One region of the Gaoshiqia sp. US2 genome, then DNA from elsewhere that is predicted to be linked to it. Evidence: riboswitches for the same ligand, from Rfam matches in the RefSeq annotation. Region 1 holds a riboswitch; the other holds the start of a gene.
The links. Region 1 has a riboswitch for cobalamin ahead of AC6H3C_RS24150 (Dph6-related ATP pyrophosphatase). Riboswitches for the same ligand answer to the same signal wherever they lie in the genome.
Positions count from the first base shown of each region.

Region 2: it holds a riboswitch for cobalamin, as region 1 does, so the genes downstream of both, AC6H3C_RS23630 (TonB-dependent receptor) here and AC6H3C_RS24150 (Dph6-related ATP pyrophosphatase) in region 1, are expected to answer to the same signal.

Region 1 is NZ_AP048550.1:6,016,597-6,024,723, reverse strand. It holds gene AC6H3C_RS24155 (ABC transporter permease) at 1-649, shown strand, start outside; cobalamin riboswitch at 1,315-1,517, shown strand; gene AC6H3C_RS24150 (Dph6-related ATP pyrophosphatase) at 1,600-2,247, shown strand; gene AC6H3C_RS24145 (ABC transporter substrate-binding protein) at 2,247-3,068, shown strand; gene AC6H3C_RS24140 (cob(I)yrinic acid a,c-diamide adenosyltransferase) at 3,232-3,759, shown strand; gene AC6H3C_RS24135 (FecCD family ABC transporter permease) at 3,785-4,807, shown strand; gene AC6H3C_RS24130 (ABC transporter ATP-binding protein) at 4,809-5,609, shown strand; gene AC6H3C_RS24125 (mechanosensitive ion channel family protein) at 5,859-6,680, shown strand; gene AC6H3C_RS24120 (RNA-binding S4 domain-containing protein) at 6,896-7,102, opposite strand; gene AC6H3C_RS24115 (MmcQ/YjbR family DNA-binding protein) at 7,112-7,465, opposite strand; gene AC6H3C_RS24110 (YraN family protein) at 7,508-7,870, opposite strand; gene AC6H3C_RS24105 (TolC family protein) at 8,002-8,127, shown strand, end outside.
Region 2 is NZ_AP048550.1:5,900,398-5,908,524, reverse strand. It holds gene AC6H3C_RS23630 (TonB-dependent receptor) at 1-1,652, opposite strand, end outside; cobalamin riboswitch at 1,741-1,945, opposite strand; gene AC6H3C_RS23625 (NUDIX hydrolase) at 2,022-2,795, opposite strand; gene AC6H3C_RS23620 (hypothetical protein) at 3,000-7,385, opposite strand; gene AC6H3C_RS23615 (hypothetical protein) at 7,420-8,127, opposite strand, start outside.

The sequences.
Region 1 (8,127 bases):
CGACCGCGAATGGCTGGTTATCGGGGTGGTCGATGATTTTCATTATAAATCGATAAAAACCGAGCCAGTGCCAACCGTTATCTCACTGAGCGACCGGCAAAAAACCTTTATCACCCTTAAACTCGGGAGTATGCAGGCCGGCACTTTTGCTTCGCTGATACCCAAATTGCGCACCCAGTACGAAGCGGTGTACCCCGATCAGCCGTTCGAGTATTTTTCACTCGACGATAAGATGCGGGTCGATCTGAAACCCGATAAAACCTTTGCGTCGGTATTCACTCTATTTTCGGTTTTGGCTATTTTCATCGCGGTAATCGGCATGGTTGGTTTGATATTAATCACCATCAATCAAAACCTGAAAGAACTTGGAATCAGGAAAGTGCTGGGTGCCGAAATGAACCAGGTGGCGGGGCTGCTGTCGAAGCAACTGATGCTGCAATTTGCCGTAGCCGTTGTGGTAGCAGTTCCTCTTTCATTTTACGGGTATCAACATTGGTTTCTGGAAACCTACATTTATCGCATCGACCTGAATGTTTGGTTTTTTGTGTTGCCGGCGCTGCTTTTGTCGCTGATGATCTTTTCGGTAATCCTCATTCTTGCCCGGCGGGTTTTTCGGATGAACCTGAGAGAGGTGATTCAATACGAATAAACCAGGGGCAGGCTGCACATAAAAAGAAAGATGCAGGCATTTGCCCGCATCTCTCATAAAAAAATCGGTTCGTTTCTGCCCTATTTGTTAAACTTTGCCTTCTTCAATTCTTCCTTGATGAGTTTGGCTAAAATTGGTTATCTGATAATTAATGACAATTTATAACAATGTTTTCAATAAGTCAAGTTTTGTTAATAAATAATTTAACATTGTATTTAGACGTCAATTTATTTTCATCAGGATGCGGGATATCGATGAAAAAAACAGCGAGCCGGAAATAGAAAAACAGCAAGCGGGTGACAACCGTAACCCAAGAGTATGAATATCTTTTGTGATTCTTTTTCTAAAAAAAACTAATTTGTTTCTTTATAACCTTAGTAGTCAATAATGTAAAAAACATGAACCTTATTCACCCTATCGGATGAAGATTGACGCTTTTCTGATGAATATGAACAGTTTCTGAAACATGACCGTAAATAAGGTTGGACGCAATGAGGTCGGACAGGACTACTAAGGTAGATCATGAAAATAAGGTTTCAGGAAATCAGTACCACGACTTTGATCCGTCGGCTGATGAGCCATGTGAGGTTAAATCCGGCATATCTTTTTAAAAGCGATTTTCCGTCCGGCAGAAAGACAAAAATTGCAGGAAGCATAATTATTTCCTACTTTTGCCCTGTTTCGGTGGCTTTCTTTCCTGTTAAACGGGAAGGCGCCTTAATAAGGGAATCCGGTGCAAATCCGGAGCAGTCCCCGCTGCTGTAAGCCTGTATGTTTCTTCGGAACTTACGCCACTGTCCGGCCACTGCCGGATGGGAAGGCCCGAAGGAGGGTGAGCCAGAAGACCTGCCGGGAACACAACATGTTTAACCTGGTCTTCGGGGAATAAGATCGTTGGAATACACATTCCATCCTGTTTCTTTTCTTCGAGGTCATAACGACTTTAACGCATGAATGTATTTGTTTCGTGGAGTGGCGGCAAGGACTGTATGCTGGCTTTGCACCGCACCCTCAAAACCGGGAACCACCGGATGTTGGGCTTACTGAACATGTGCGAGCGAAGCACCAACCTATCGCGCTCGCACGGATTGACAAAAGAACTGCTGCAACGGCAGGCCGTAGCGATGGGAATCCGCCTGATTCAGCAGGAGACCGGCGGCAACGACTACGAAAAGGACTTTAAAGCAGCCATCGCGGCGTTAAAAAAAGAAAACATCGAAGGGGGTGTGTTTGGCGATATTTACCTGACAGAGCACCGCAGCTGGATTGAGCGCGTGTGCAACGAGACGGGCATTGAGTCCCTATTCCCCATTTGGGGCGACCCGACCGGCAGGCTGGCGCGCGAGCTGGTTGCCGAAGGCTTTAAACCGTTGCTGGTGGCTGTTCGCAGGGAGCCGCTGCCGCAATCGTACCTGGGCCGTATTTTCGATGCGGCAATGATTGCCGAACTTGAGGCGATGCCTGGTGTGGATATTTGTGCCGAAAACGGCGAGTTTCACAGCTTTGTCATCGACGGGCCAATCTTTCAGCAGCCCGTTGCCGTAGAAACCGGAGAACAGTATTTCGATAATAACCACTGGTATTTACCCCTGAACTAATGAGAAATTTCAAGCTGATTCTTGCACTGGTAGTTTCAATATTGGCGCTTAATACGCAGGCTGCTGTGCCCAAACGTATTATTTCGCTGGCCCCGTCGCTCACCAAAAGTTTATACATGCTGGGCGCCGAAGATTTGTTGGTGGGCTGCACCAATTATTGTACCCTCCAAGACCCGAAAGATGCTGATGTAGTAGCGTCGGCCGTGAAAGTGAATCTCGAAAAAGCCATGCTGCTGAAGCCCGACTTGGTGCTCACCAGCTCGCTCACCAACCCCGAAACCACCCGCAGTTTCGAAAAAATGGGGGTTGAAGTGATGTATTTTCCCTACCCGAAATCGTACGACGAAATGTGCTGGTACCTGATCCGTTTGGGTGAAAAAACAGGTCGGAAAGAGCTGGCCGAGAAGCTGGTGAAACAATCGAAAGAACGGCTGGCCGGCGTGATGTCCACTGTTCCGAAAATGGATAAAAAGCCCCGGGTATTTATGCAGATTGGCGCCAATCCGCTGTTTACCGTGGTACCCAATACCTTTATGCAGGATTTTATCGACTTTTCAGGCTGTGAAAGCATCGCGTCGGATTTAACCATTGGCAGTATCACCCGCGAAGGCATACTCGTACGCAACCCCGATGTGATTTTCGTTATTCTTATGGGCTCGCTCAGCGCCGACGAAAAAGAAAAGTGGGAAACCTACAAAAGCCTGAATGCCGTGAAAAACAAGAAAATATTTGTGCTCGACTCCGAAAAAACCTGTAGCCCCACGCCGCTCGATTTTACCGATGCACTGGAGCAGATGATTGGGTTGATTTACGGGAAATAGTCGTGAGTGAAAAAGTAGCAGTCAGTTTTCAGGCACTCTGTGAAACTCCGTGAAAACTCCTTTAACTCTGTGGTAAAAAAGAGAGCGTGGGCACTGAGAGAGTGAGAAGATGAGATTGTGTTGTCCATGTACCCATATACGTTGTACTTATGAACTTTAAAAAATGAAAAAAGGATTAGTCCATATATATACCGGAACCGGGAAAGGAAAAACCACCTGCGCGGTTGGTTTGGGCGCCCGGGCGCTGGGGCAAGGTTTTAAAGTAACCTATTGCCACTTTATGAAGCGCCCCGACTTGTATGGCTATCACGAAATTGATAGTTTGAAAGCGCTGGGCGCTACCATCATGGGATTTACTGATGGTCACCCCTTCTTCAATAAGGAAGTGACACCCGAAATGCTGCGCCAGCAAATGGCCGAAGCGCTGGTGTTTCTGTCGGGTTATGTGCAAACAGCCCAACCCGACCTGCTGATACTGGATGAAATAATCATCACCATCCGCGATGGTTTTTTGGAAGAAGACGTACTTTTGGACTTCATTAACCAAAAACCGGCAGGCACCGAGCTGGTACTAACCGGACGCGGGGCAACCGCGAAGCTGATTGAGCGGGCTGATTATGTGAGCGAAATCAACAAAATAAAACACCCCTTCGACCAGGGAATTACGTCGCGCAGGGGCATTGAATTCTAACAACAAACGGATACAAACATTCAGCGTGAAGGATCAACTGAAATATTTTAAATGGTTACTGGTCGTGGCGGGCCTGTCGGCTTTGCTGTTGGTAGCTGTGCTTGTTTCGCTCAGCACGGGCGAGTTGAAAATTGGTCTGGGCAAAGCGCTCCGGCTGTTGTTTTCAGGCGGCGATGAAAGCTCGCTCGAACACATGCTCATCAGCCAGGTACGGATGCCGCGTATTATACTGGGCGTTTCGGTTGGCGGGGCGCTTAGCCTGGCTGGAGTGATGCTGCAGGGAATTTACCGCAATCCGCTGGTCGAGCCGTTTACCCTCGGCATCTCCGGTGGAGCCTCGTTGGGCGTGGCGTTTACCATTGTGCTGGGACTGCACCAAAAGTTTGGCACTTTTTTCCTTCCGCTTTCGGGGTTTTTAGGCGCATTTCTGATCATCTTTCTGGTTTATACGCTGAGTTCGCGCCGTGGAAATATCAATATCCAGCATATGCTGCTAACCGGTGTGATGGTCAGCTTTGTGGCTTCGTCGGGTATGATGTTTCTGATGGCAGTAAGCAGCACCGAAAACCTGCACGGCATCGTATTTTGGATCATGGGTTCGCTCGATGAATCCGATACCCGTCTGGTGTGGCTGACACTGATTGTCACCCTCGTGGTGTTGTTCCTGTCGTACCTGTTTGTGCAGCCGCTCAACGCCCTGCGTTTGGGCGAAGAAAAAGCGCTTCACCTGGGCATAAATACGAATGTAGCCATCAGGATCCTTTTTTTACTGGCCTCGCTGCTGGCCGGTATTTCCGTTTCGGTAGCCGGCGTCATTGGCTTCGTGGGCCTGATCATTCCGCATGTGTTACGCCTGTTTCTGGGTACCGATTACCGCATCCTGCTGATCAGCTCTTTTTTACTCGGAGGTTCGTTCCTGGTACTGTCCGATGTGGTGGCGCGCACCATCATTTCGCCCAACGAACTGCCGATCGGGGTGATTACCGGCATCGTCGGGGGCGTGGTTTTTATTTTGTTGATGGGCCAAAAAATGAAGAAAGGAATGTGATATGGGAAAGGCTTTTTTTAAGATCGAAAACTATTCGTGCGGTTATCCGTCCTTTCGATTGTCGGGTATTGGCCTTTCATTGGATAAAGGCACCTTTGCCGGTATTATCGGGCCCAACGGTTCCGGTAAAACCACCCTGTTCAGGGGTATCACCGGTTCGTTGGCCTCGCTGTCGGGCGAAATTTCACTGAATGGTCAGTGCCTGAAATCGCTGTCGTTACGGGAACGGGCACAAAACATCGCGATTGTTTCTCAATTTGCCGATGCCGACCAGATTACCGTGGAGGATTACGTATTGATGGGACGGATTCCGTACTATTCCCGTTTTCAGTTCTTCGAAACCAAAAAAGACCGCGAAATTGCCGGCAGGTACATGCAGCTGACAGATGTTTTTCATCATAAAGATAAACTGATGACTGAACTGAGCGGGGGAGAGCAGCAGCGGGCAGCCATTGCCCGGGCCCTGACCCAGCAGCCCGAACTGCTGTTGCTGGATGAACCCACTTCACACCTCGATATTACGCACCAGGTACGGATTCTGAACCTTCTCCGGCAATTAAACGATGAATTGGGACTGACGGTATTGATGGTGATTCATGACCTCAATCTGGCTTCGGAATATTGCGATCACCTCTTGTTGTTTAACGACGGCAAAATCTTCACCCAGGGCAAACCCGATGAGGTATTGGCATTTGAAACCATTGAAGAAGTGTACAAGACCCCCGTGATCGTCCGCACGAATCCTTATTCGGGAAAGCCGGTTGTTTTTCTGGTGAGCGAAAAGATGATGAAGGCCCGGTAAAAAAGAAACCGGAAAGCTGCCTCTGCACGCTTTCCGGTAATTCATGAAAAAAAACTCGTTTCTTGTATGCAAAAACTTAGACTGCGAAAAACTCGTTTCGTTTAATTCAGGCGAATACTCCCAAGGTTAATAACAAAAGATGAGGTATTTCAGGGCTTTTTATGCCGCGTCTTTTTATGAATAAATCACACTCCGTTGCACGATTTTGTTTATTTCTGTTTAACTTTATAAGAATTAATACTTAACCATATGGAATTATTTGAGAATTTATCGGCTTTGTCAGCCGAATTAGTGCTTGCTTATGGAGTAAAACTATTGATTGCTGTCATTGTATTATTCATTGGCTTATGGGTCATCAAACTGATAACCAGGGGACTTTTAAGAGTCATGGAAAAGAGGCAGGTCGACGCCTCGCTAAGAGGATTTTTAAATAGCTTGACGGGTATCTTGCTTAAGATCATGTTGTTTATTACCGTAATCGGAATGATTGGGGTTCAAATGACCTCATTCATTGCGATTCTTGGTGCGGCCGGTTTAGCGGTTGGTATGGCACTTTCGGGGACATTCCAGAACTTTGCCGGCGGAATTATGATCCTGATTTTTAAACCCTTTAAGGTTGGAGACTTTATCGAGGCGCAAGGCTACGCCGGGATTGTGTCGGAAATTCAGATTTTTATTACCGTTTTGAAAACACCCGATAACAAGACCATTATTATTCCTAACGGAGGATTATCCACCGGTTCATTAATCAATTATTCATCCGAAGAAAACCGGCGGGTCGATTTTTCTTTTGGCATTTCGTACGGCGACGATTTTGACCGGGCCAAAACACTTTTACTGAAACTGATCGGCGACGACGAACGGATTCACGCAGAACCTGAACCTTTTATTGTTTTGGGGGCGCTGGCCGATAGTTCGGTCAATCTGACGGTACGGGTGTGGGTAAAGTCAACGGATTACTGGGCTGTGTATTTCAGTATGAATGAGAAAGTCTACAAAGAGTTTGATAAGGCCGGCCTGCATATCCCCTTCCCTCAATTGGATGTTCACCTTAAAAGTAAAAAAATGTGAAAATGGTTAAAAAGCATTCGTTCATGTATAGAAAACATAGGTTTCGTCAAAAATTTAGTATCGTTCGTTCAAAGCCGGGCGAAAAGTTTGACATTATACTTTTGAATGGGTTACCTTTGGATAGGTTTAAAACACCATGATTAATTAAAATCAGTTTTTCTTTCATTCCACCTTTACACAAGCATTTCAAGCCGGCAGGATCTCTGCCGGCTTTCTTATTTTATGATGATCATCTGCTCGTCGAAACAAATCCGGTCGCCTTTCCTGACCTTTGCCCGTTTCCGGTATTCAATTTCTCCGTTCAATTCAACCAGGCCGTCTTCGACCACCAGCTTGGCCATTCCTCCCGATTCGACCAGCCGGAGCAATTTCAACAGTTTGATTAGTTCAATGTATTCGGTTTGCAGTTCAAATTCAATCATACTTCGTATTTAAAGTTTGGCTAATTGATCTTTTTGTGCTTTGGTCAGTTTTTCAACCACCAGCTGGTATGAATGATCAATCCATGTTTCAACCAGTTGGTCTTTCACCGATCCGTCCACGCGTACCGTGTTCCAGTGTTTTTTATTCATATGATAGCCGGCTTGAACGCAGGCATAGATTTCGCGCAGTTCAATGGCTTTTTCAGGATCACATTTCAAATTAACAGTCAAATCGCCTTCCAGGTCGGTCAGGGCGAACATTTTCCCCATCACTTTAAAAACCAGTGTTGTCTCATCAAAAGGGAACTCTTCGGTCACTCCTTTTTTCGAAATGCAGTAAGCGCGTAATTCTTCAATATCCATGTTAAAAATGATTAAGTCAAAAATAGAGATAAAATCCTGATATCAGGCTGTGGGGTAAAAGGCATCTTTAAAATGTTCCAGTTCAAATGTTTGCCCGTAAAAAATGACGGAGATGACATCGAAACGGGTATCCCGGTTACTGTTTGTTTTGAAGATGTAGGCTTCGGCTGCTTCTACCAGGTAACGTATTTTTTTGTTGCTCACCGCTTCCGACGGATGTTCGAAGTTGGTGCCGGTTCTCGATTTGACTTCAACGATCACCAATTCATCGCCGTCGCGGGCAATAATATCGATCTCGTAATGGTGGAAATGCCAGTTGGTTTCCAGGATGACATAGCCCAACGAGCGCAAATGTTCGCGGGCAATTTCTTCGCCTTTGTCGCCGATCTCTTGTTGGAGGTTCATTTATTTAAATTTTAAATCAAATTAACTGATTAACAGTCCGAATCAAATTTCGTAAATTTAATGAAAACAATATCCGTTTTTGATTGTCTTCTTATTCAAACATTTGTTCTTTATCAAATTAACCTTGAACCATGTTTAAATATATCCTTACTTTATTGCTGTCTGCTCCCCTCTTCATCTTAGGTCAGGAAAGGCTTTTATTACTGGAACATGCGGTTGACACGGCCCTGGTAAACAATCCCGGTCTGAACCAGGCA
Region 2 (8,127 bases), 120 kb from region 1:
AAAACATTCAGAAACGCGTTGCCTATGTGTTTGGGAACATAAACCACCTGACGGCCAATTAAATCAGTGTTTTCATCATCCTTAATTTCAGTTGGGTTAAAGTTGTAATTCAACCGGAGGTTGAAATGAAACTTATCCATAAAAACATCTGTGTTTGAGGATACTTCAACCCCTTTGCTAACAACCCGCGATTTATTGAAGGGTTCCCATCCGCCGCTGGCCGGGGCCCATTCAATCCAATCTTTTACATCCAGATAAAAAGCGTTCAGTTTCAAGTCGGTTTGGAATGCAGTTGTACAAAATTGGTATTGCCACCCCAGTTCATAGTTCATCCCGTCTTCGGGCTTCAAGCCGGGGTTGCCCACAACAGCCCAAAAGCGGTCGTTAAAGGTGGGAATGCGGTAGCTTCGTCCAACACTTCCGGTTAGTTTCATCACCGAAACCTCATCCGAAAACAAGCGATATTCAGCACCCAGCGAAGGCGTAAACGGCACTTCGAAGTTGGTAACAACTTGTTGGCGCAGATTTAGAGTCATTTTAAGCTTGTTCCACGGCATATAAAAGCCCGACAGGTAGAAGTCGGCCTGCTGCTCATAATCAATCACATCTTTATCGTAGGCATACACATTGGGTTTAAGGTAAGTGTATTTGACGCCTGCTTTGTATCCAAATCTCACCCCAAAATCCTGGTTGCCTTCCAGTTCGCCAATCAACCGGTCGGTACCAATTTTCGCACCTTGGTTGGCATTGTATAACTGCATGTCGTGTACATAACCAAAACCAGCCTTGTAGTTGAAGGTATGCTTGCTGTTTTCGTACTCCGACCAAAAACGAATATGCTTGTTATCGAGCATTTCAGGCCGGGCATTATCCGATTTTACCTCATCCATCAGCAACTGAATCTGATGCCAGTCGTGTTCAAGCCACAAGGCGGATTTGAACCATTCTTTATCGTTGACCTTGTAATTCAGTTCCTGAATCAAGCCCATGTTTTCAATCATGGCGCCGCGTTGCGTATAGCGCTTATTGTCGGAGGGGTTAATGAATTTAAAGTCGTTTTTCAACATGAAATAATACAGTCGCGTAACCGACTCGAACTTGCCGTTGCCAACGAACACTTTCGTGCCATACAATTGTTCACCGAAAGAGCCTTCGGAAACAGTTGCTTTAACCCGGGCGCCATCCGTCCAATTGTTGTGCAAGCCTAGGTGGACCGCACCGCCAATGGAGCCCGAACCGTTAACGGCCGATGAACTGCCGTACTGCAATTCAAGTCCGTCAAAAAGGTAAACCGGCACCTTCGACATGTTGGAGTGCCCTAAGGTCAGGGAGTTGATGTTAATACCGCCAAAATTAACCGAGGTATGATCAGGAGCTGTTCCGCGGATGCGAATGGTAGATAAACCCCCAGCATTGGATTTCAGGTAAATAGGGGTAAATCGCATCAATAACTGATCAAGGCTGGTGGCTTGTACAATATCAATTTGGGCGCTTGGTATGGATTCGACTTTTGCCCCTGCCTGGTATTTTTTTACCGTAGCATACGAAGTGACCTCGTGCAACAGGATGGTGTCGGTCACACTTTCTTCCTGGGCAGAGGCGTCATTCAAGAAGAGGAATAAAATTCCTGCAATAATAAAAAACCGTCTCATTTCTTTAAACAGAATATGAGCTTAGGATAAAATTTGTGAAAAATACACGATTAGATTTCACCAGCTTTATTCCCGAAGCTATTGTTCATATAAATTACGGACTTTGGCAGGTCTTCTGGCTCACCTTACTTTCTGATGCCTTCCCGTCAGGCAGCTGCCTGACAGTGGCTGGGGTTCAGAAAGATTATACAAGGTTTACAGCTGCGGGTACAGCTCCGGTTTTACACCGGATTCCCTTTTCATCCGAATCCGGCAGTTGCCGGATCCATAGAACCAAATCCACCGCAAATGTAGAATTTATTTGGAAATACATCCCCGTTTTTGTTATTTATTTGGGAAAAGAATTATAAGAAAAAGAATGTCAGTAGCTTACCAGTCGCCGCTTAATCCGTCCTGCAGGGCCCTGTTGTAATTTTCGATATCAAACGTATATAAATAAGGAGATTTATGAGCCACACCCAGTCGTCGTTCGGGCAGTCTTTTGAGGATTTTATAACTTAATACTTTTCGTTGAAAATTCCGGCGGTCCAGTTCCTTGCCCAAAATGGTTTCGTACAGCTTTTGTAATTCAGGCATGGTAAATTTCCCGGGCAGCAGGTTGTAGCCGATTGGCTGGTAGCGAAGCTGGAGTCGCATGGCTACGAGCGCTTTTTCAAGAATCTGCCGGTGGTCCATCATCAGCGAACCAAGCTGGTCGATATTGTGCCATTCACAGTGGTCTGAGAAAACATCCGGTTGAGGTTCTACTTTGGAGAATTCCACCAGCGCATAAAAACCAACCGATAAAAACCGTTGATAAAGCCATTCGTAATTTTTCAGGCTGATGCCGGCTTTTTCCAGTTTATCTTGTTTCAGAGCCGGATTAGCCCGGGTGGGATCACTGAATACATGAAACTGGCTCAGGAAAATCTCACTCAGTCCGGTACGTTCCTGTAATACACGCGCAGCTGCCTGTTCAAGTGTTTCATTTTTAGCCACGAAACCTCCGGGCAAGCTCCACTCATCAATCATTCTTGATTTTAAAAGAAGGACCTTCAGTTGGTTATCATGAAATCCGAACACAACACAGTCAACCGACACGTGTGGCAGGTAATCCGCTTCCAGTGTTTCGAAATTTATTCCTATTGGTTTAGTTTTGCTCACGTCACAAAAATTTGTCTGTAAAATTATATAATTTCTTTTGACATTACCCAAGGGCATACGAATACCGATCTCCTTTTTATGCTTAACGCGGGGCCAGTGGATTCGTCTGTACCATCAACAAAAATCCGATGCGTGAGATTTCTTTCACACATCGGATTTTAATGTTTTAAGGATCGAATACCGGTTGCTAATGAAACAATCTTTTTATTTCTCCCGGGCGTTAATATTAAATACATCGGCATAAATCAGGCGGTCGGTTTCTTCCGACTGTTCCAACCGGTTCTGGTACGCGGCAGGCAGGCCGCCTATTTTGTTCGGGCCACGCTCGTATTCTTCAATAACGATCTGGAAGGCTTCTGTTTTATACTTTCTCGGTAAATTAAACTCGCGGCTGATGCTAAACCGGTTGTTTTCGATGATCCGGGCGTTGATCGGGATTTCAACACCCTCCTCGTTCAGGTCCTTGTCGTTGGTGCCGTCGCTTACCGTGCCAAAGATTGGCTGGGCAATCCGCGAATCCTGAAAGCTGATACGCAGGAAGTTATAGTTTCCGTACTTGGCCAGGCGGTCGTTGTAAATCGGCCCTTCAACCGTTACCGTGAATTTCGAGTTGAGGTCGTCGCGCTTAAACCGGATGGTGGTTTGCCGGTCGGGCATCAACTGGATAAAATGTCCCATCACAACCGGTGAAAGGCAAACATCCTCATTGTCTTTCCTCACCGAATAGGGTTGGTAACGCGCCAGGGCAAGTTTTACAAAGGGGAAATACATGTTGCCGGGATTGATACTGAGATCGCAGAACCAGCTTTGGCGGTCCTCGTCAAAGTGAACCGGGTAGGCTACGGCTTTTGCCTTGGCATTCCGGTCGGGGTATTGGAGGTCATCATCAATCACGGGGTTCATGCGGAAATCCTGGTCAGCTGGTGAAAAACCTGCAGGTTGCACGGAATACAGGATTGGATCGATCCCCCAGTTGGTGTAATAGTCGGAATAGCCCGGGGCTCGCATGGCTAACATGCCGGTGTTGATTGTCCGGTCGGGCAGGATGACAGCTAACATTTCATCATCGCCGGTAGAATACCAGGGCCGTTTCAGGAAAATACGCAGTCCGCCGCCCACCCGTTGATGGCGCACGGCATCGGCTGTTTGGGTTTTCCGCCATTCGAAGGTCGGGATGATGTAATCGATTTCCGGGGCTTTTGGCCGCGCGGTGCTGGGAATGTTTACCCGTTCCATCCAACTGCTTTCCCGGGTGGTTGAGAGCTCGGGGTTGGATGCCAGTATTTTATCAAAATACTCGCGGTAGCGCGATGCGGCTACCAGACGGTAATCTACCCAGCGGTGTTTGGTGTCGCTAAACTGCTGTTCAAGCGCTTTGATTCGGAACATCATTTGTTTGACAAAGCTGAACTTGTATTCCTGTACATCAAACTTCACCTGGTTAACCAGGGTCTTAGGCGCTGCTTGCTTCTCCACTTCAAATTTTTGGTACGAAACGGTCTGCGTTTTATACAGGTTGTTTAAGCGCACGGCGCCTGGTTGCGGGTCCCGCTCAAAATCGGCCTTCGTACGCATTTCAAATTTTTTGATTGGCGCTACCTGCAGGTTTTGCACTTGTGGCCTGACCAGAACTTCGGGGGCCGGAATGGTTCCTTTCGTAATAATTTCGTCCTGATAGTTTACCAGCACATCGGAAATGCTGTTGGTTCCCTGCCGTTCTTTTATTTTTACCGAGATTCCATCATCGATAGGTTCAGTCCAGCGCGACTGCAATTCTACTTTTTCGGTGCTTTCGCCATGTATTTTGAATCGGATGTTGATGTCGGCTGTGGTGTCCGAAAAATCGCGGTTGGGCAATAAATTTTGAATGACCGGTTCTTCCAGGGGTTGCTGCAGAGCGTGTACCAGTTCCATTTCGCGCGAAGGGCTAACCATCCAGTGCTGGCCGCTGAAAGCCAGCTTTTCCAGCTCAGCCTGGTTCCCCGGCGAAGCTTTTTTGACCATTTCCCAGATGGCCGAAAGTTGCTTCAAATCTTTTTCCCTCCAAAATGTGCTGAATTTAATCCGGGTACGCAATCCTTTGGGAAGATAAATGGTCAGTTGCCTTTGGCCGGCATTCCATTTGGCCTCTGTCGGGCCCTCTTCGAGTCGGATGCGCAGGTGTTTTGCATGGTACCAGTCTTCGGGTTTGTCAACCGAGTTGGTTTGGTTCGGTGTCAGTTCATCATTCGAAAAGAAACTGAACATACGCGGGCTGAATTCCTGCGTATGGGTAGTTTCGCAATCTTCTGCCAGAAATAATGCCACACCGGCGGCCATTGGGTCGGGCAGGTAAATAATCTCAACTTCTGAAGGTTTGTAAATTTTTTCCTTGTTTTTTTCGTCTTGCTGATATAGGCCTTCGTGTGACGTAATGATCTGGTAAATCTCTTTTGCCAAATCCGGGTTGCCGAAGGCTTTTTCGAACATCCCGTGTGTTTCGGCTATTTGTTGGCTGTTTTTGGGTGGCAATAGGTAGCGCAACGAATGATCGTCCAGTTTTTTCCCGTCAACCGGGTGGCTGTTTTCGTATTCGCCAACCGATTGATCGTAGTTTGACCGGATAACCATGCTTTCCAGAAATTCGCCGTCTTTTAGTTCGTTACCCACCAGCACGATGGGGCTGGCCAGCGGTTCGTAACGCATATAACGGATGTTGGACCGGATGGTTTCTCCTGGAGCTTCGGGTTGGCTCAGCAAGGGGACGCTGTTTCCGGCCAGGTCGACCGCCCGGATGCGTACGCGGTAGTCTTTGCCAAAGCGGAGTTTCGGCAGTGTACCTGCAACAATTTTTGAATGGGCATTGATGCGGAAATCCAGGTCCGGGTCGAAGGCATATTTTTGCGCCTCCTGTGTTTTCGACTTGTAAACAAAGTCTTTCTTTTGGGTTTCGCCCTCCTGCAACTCGTAATCTTCAGAATCGTTGATGGCATAGCCGGGTTTTCGGACAGAAAGGCTCCAGCCTTCCCAGCGTGCGAGGGTTTCCGAAACAAACACATCGTCGGGGTTTTCCGGGTCTTCGGCAAGACCAAGTTGGATGCAGCCTTCATCCGGCTGAATGCCTTCAATCGGGTGCGGATTGTTTTGTTCGTCGTACCAAACGTATTCATCCTGCCGCTGGTGTAGCGAATGCCATTTATTTGGATCGTCATCGTAAGCAATGTCCATTTGGTATCCCTGGATGACATCGTCTGAATAAAGAACTTTAACCGGCGCTTTCACCTTCAATTGGATGGTTTGAGGGACAACGCCCTGAATCTGCATTTTAGGCTGCATCTGCATGATCTGGGGAGAAGCGCTGACGAAGGATTGTTTGATCTGAATGTTATTTTGCACCCGCGTAAACAAGTGCTCTGCCATCCCGTTTTTGGTAATGGCAATGCCTGCCGAGCGCATAAAGGGGAGCCCTTCATCCTTTGGCGGTTCAACTTCTTCCATTTCTTTGACTTTCAGCATGGCGCTGACCGACAGGTTGGCCCGTATCTCGTAAAAACGGGCAATTTCCTGGACCTTGTTTTCGGCCATGTTCGATGTTTTCAGCGCTGTGCCGTCGGCGTCAACCTGCACCACCGCAAAGTTGTCGGTGTTAATTTTTACAAATCCCTGTTTGAAGATGGAGTCGTTTTTGTCGCCAATGTAAAACCCCGGGTTGGTAATCTCGTAGGCTGTTGCCGGGATAGAAACAGTGGTTCCCTCTTCATCGAAAACCAATCCTTCGGGAACCAGTTGGATGGTTCCTTTGTTCGGGATGGATGCGTTGTAAGGGATGACGAAGTCGAGCACAATGCCCAGTTTTCGCATGATTTGCGGGTAACTGGTGATGGTAGACAAAATATCGTGGAATTCGAAGCTTGGCTTTTTCAGCTGGATTTGCAGTTTCGGCCCTACCTGCCTGTCTACCTTATGAAACTGGCGTAGTTGGGTGAAGTCGTTTTTCGGATCCATCTGCTTCTCAAAACGTTTAAATTTGTTTTGTTGAATCGTGGCCCGCAACTGCCTGTCGGTGTCCACCTGCTTCATCATCAGGCTCTGTGCCTTCAGGGCGCCTGTGCGCCTGGGCTGGTTTACCTGTTGGATGGTCTGCGGGTTGAGTTTGATCCGCGAAATAGCGCCCAGGTTCAATTCATCGACAAATTTTTCGGGGGTAACCTTTTGCGTGGGATTGATCACGGCTTCCTGCATGTAGGTTTTCAGGATAAAATCCTGCACATGCTTCATCGGGAAGGAATAAATTTTTCGGGTAGAGAGATTTTCTTCCTCTTTGAAATCATCCACTTTGATGTCTTTGTGGAAAATAACCTGATACAGTTCCGGATCCAGTTGGTCTGCCAATAGTTGGGCATCGAGCAAGGCGCCGTTTTGCAGCCGAAACTTAAACCCCGCATTCAGCGCTTTTTGAGGCCAGGCCATAATGTCTTCAAACTCGCCGAGCGTCGTGTCGTGCGGTGTACTTAGTTTGACGGAAACGAAAACCGAAAGTTTGAGCATGTCTTCACCGTTGACCTTGGTTCGCTGGTGCGGCAACGTGGTAAATATGATTTCCTGTGGCATATCTTTGTTTTTTCGAAATTCAACATGTATCAAATTAACTGGCGAAAGCCAGGCAGTATTCCTGCCAGTCGTCCTGGTCAATCATTTCAATAAACTTCGGATCGGCATCGGCGCCTTTCAGTTCGCGACGAACAGTCACCGAAACGGTTTTGCTGAAGAACAGGACTTCTACTTTCACTTTCAGGGTGGCAATGCCTTCCAGTTTCTCCACTTTGTCGCCCTTGAACACGGCGGTAAAAGCCAGGTAGAACTCTAACGAAACCTTGATCAATCCAAGTATGGATAAATGTCCGTTGATGCGCAGGTATCCGGTGAGTGTTGTTAAACCGATTTCTTCGGTTTCGCCGTTTACTTCCTGCATCACCAGTTCAAATTTGAAGTAGAAGCCGCCCATGGCCGAAACGCCACCGGAAGCCACTCCCACGTTCAGCGACATGGCTGCTCCAAATTCGAAGGCCGCTTCGATTGACTGCAAACCGCGCAGGGTGGTGACCATCATGAAGAAACCGCCGCCGCCGAAACAGGAGACGGTTAACAGGAACGGGTTCTCACGTGTACAGAAATTGAAGCCCATCGTGAGCGGCGCGCCGGTAAACGGCAGGGTAACCCGCGCACCCAGGCTCATATTCGAAATCATACAAATACCCACTTCCACGTTGGGAATGCTGATGTTGAAGCCGGCAGTAACCTGGGTCGGTTTCAGCTCGATAAAGGGGCCGTCGTCCGAAAAACCGCCGCTGGG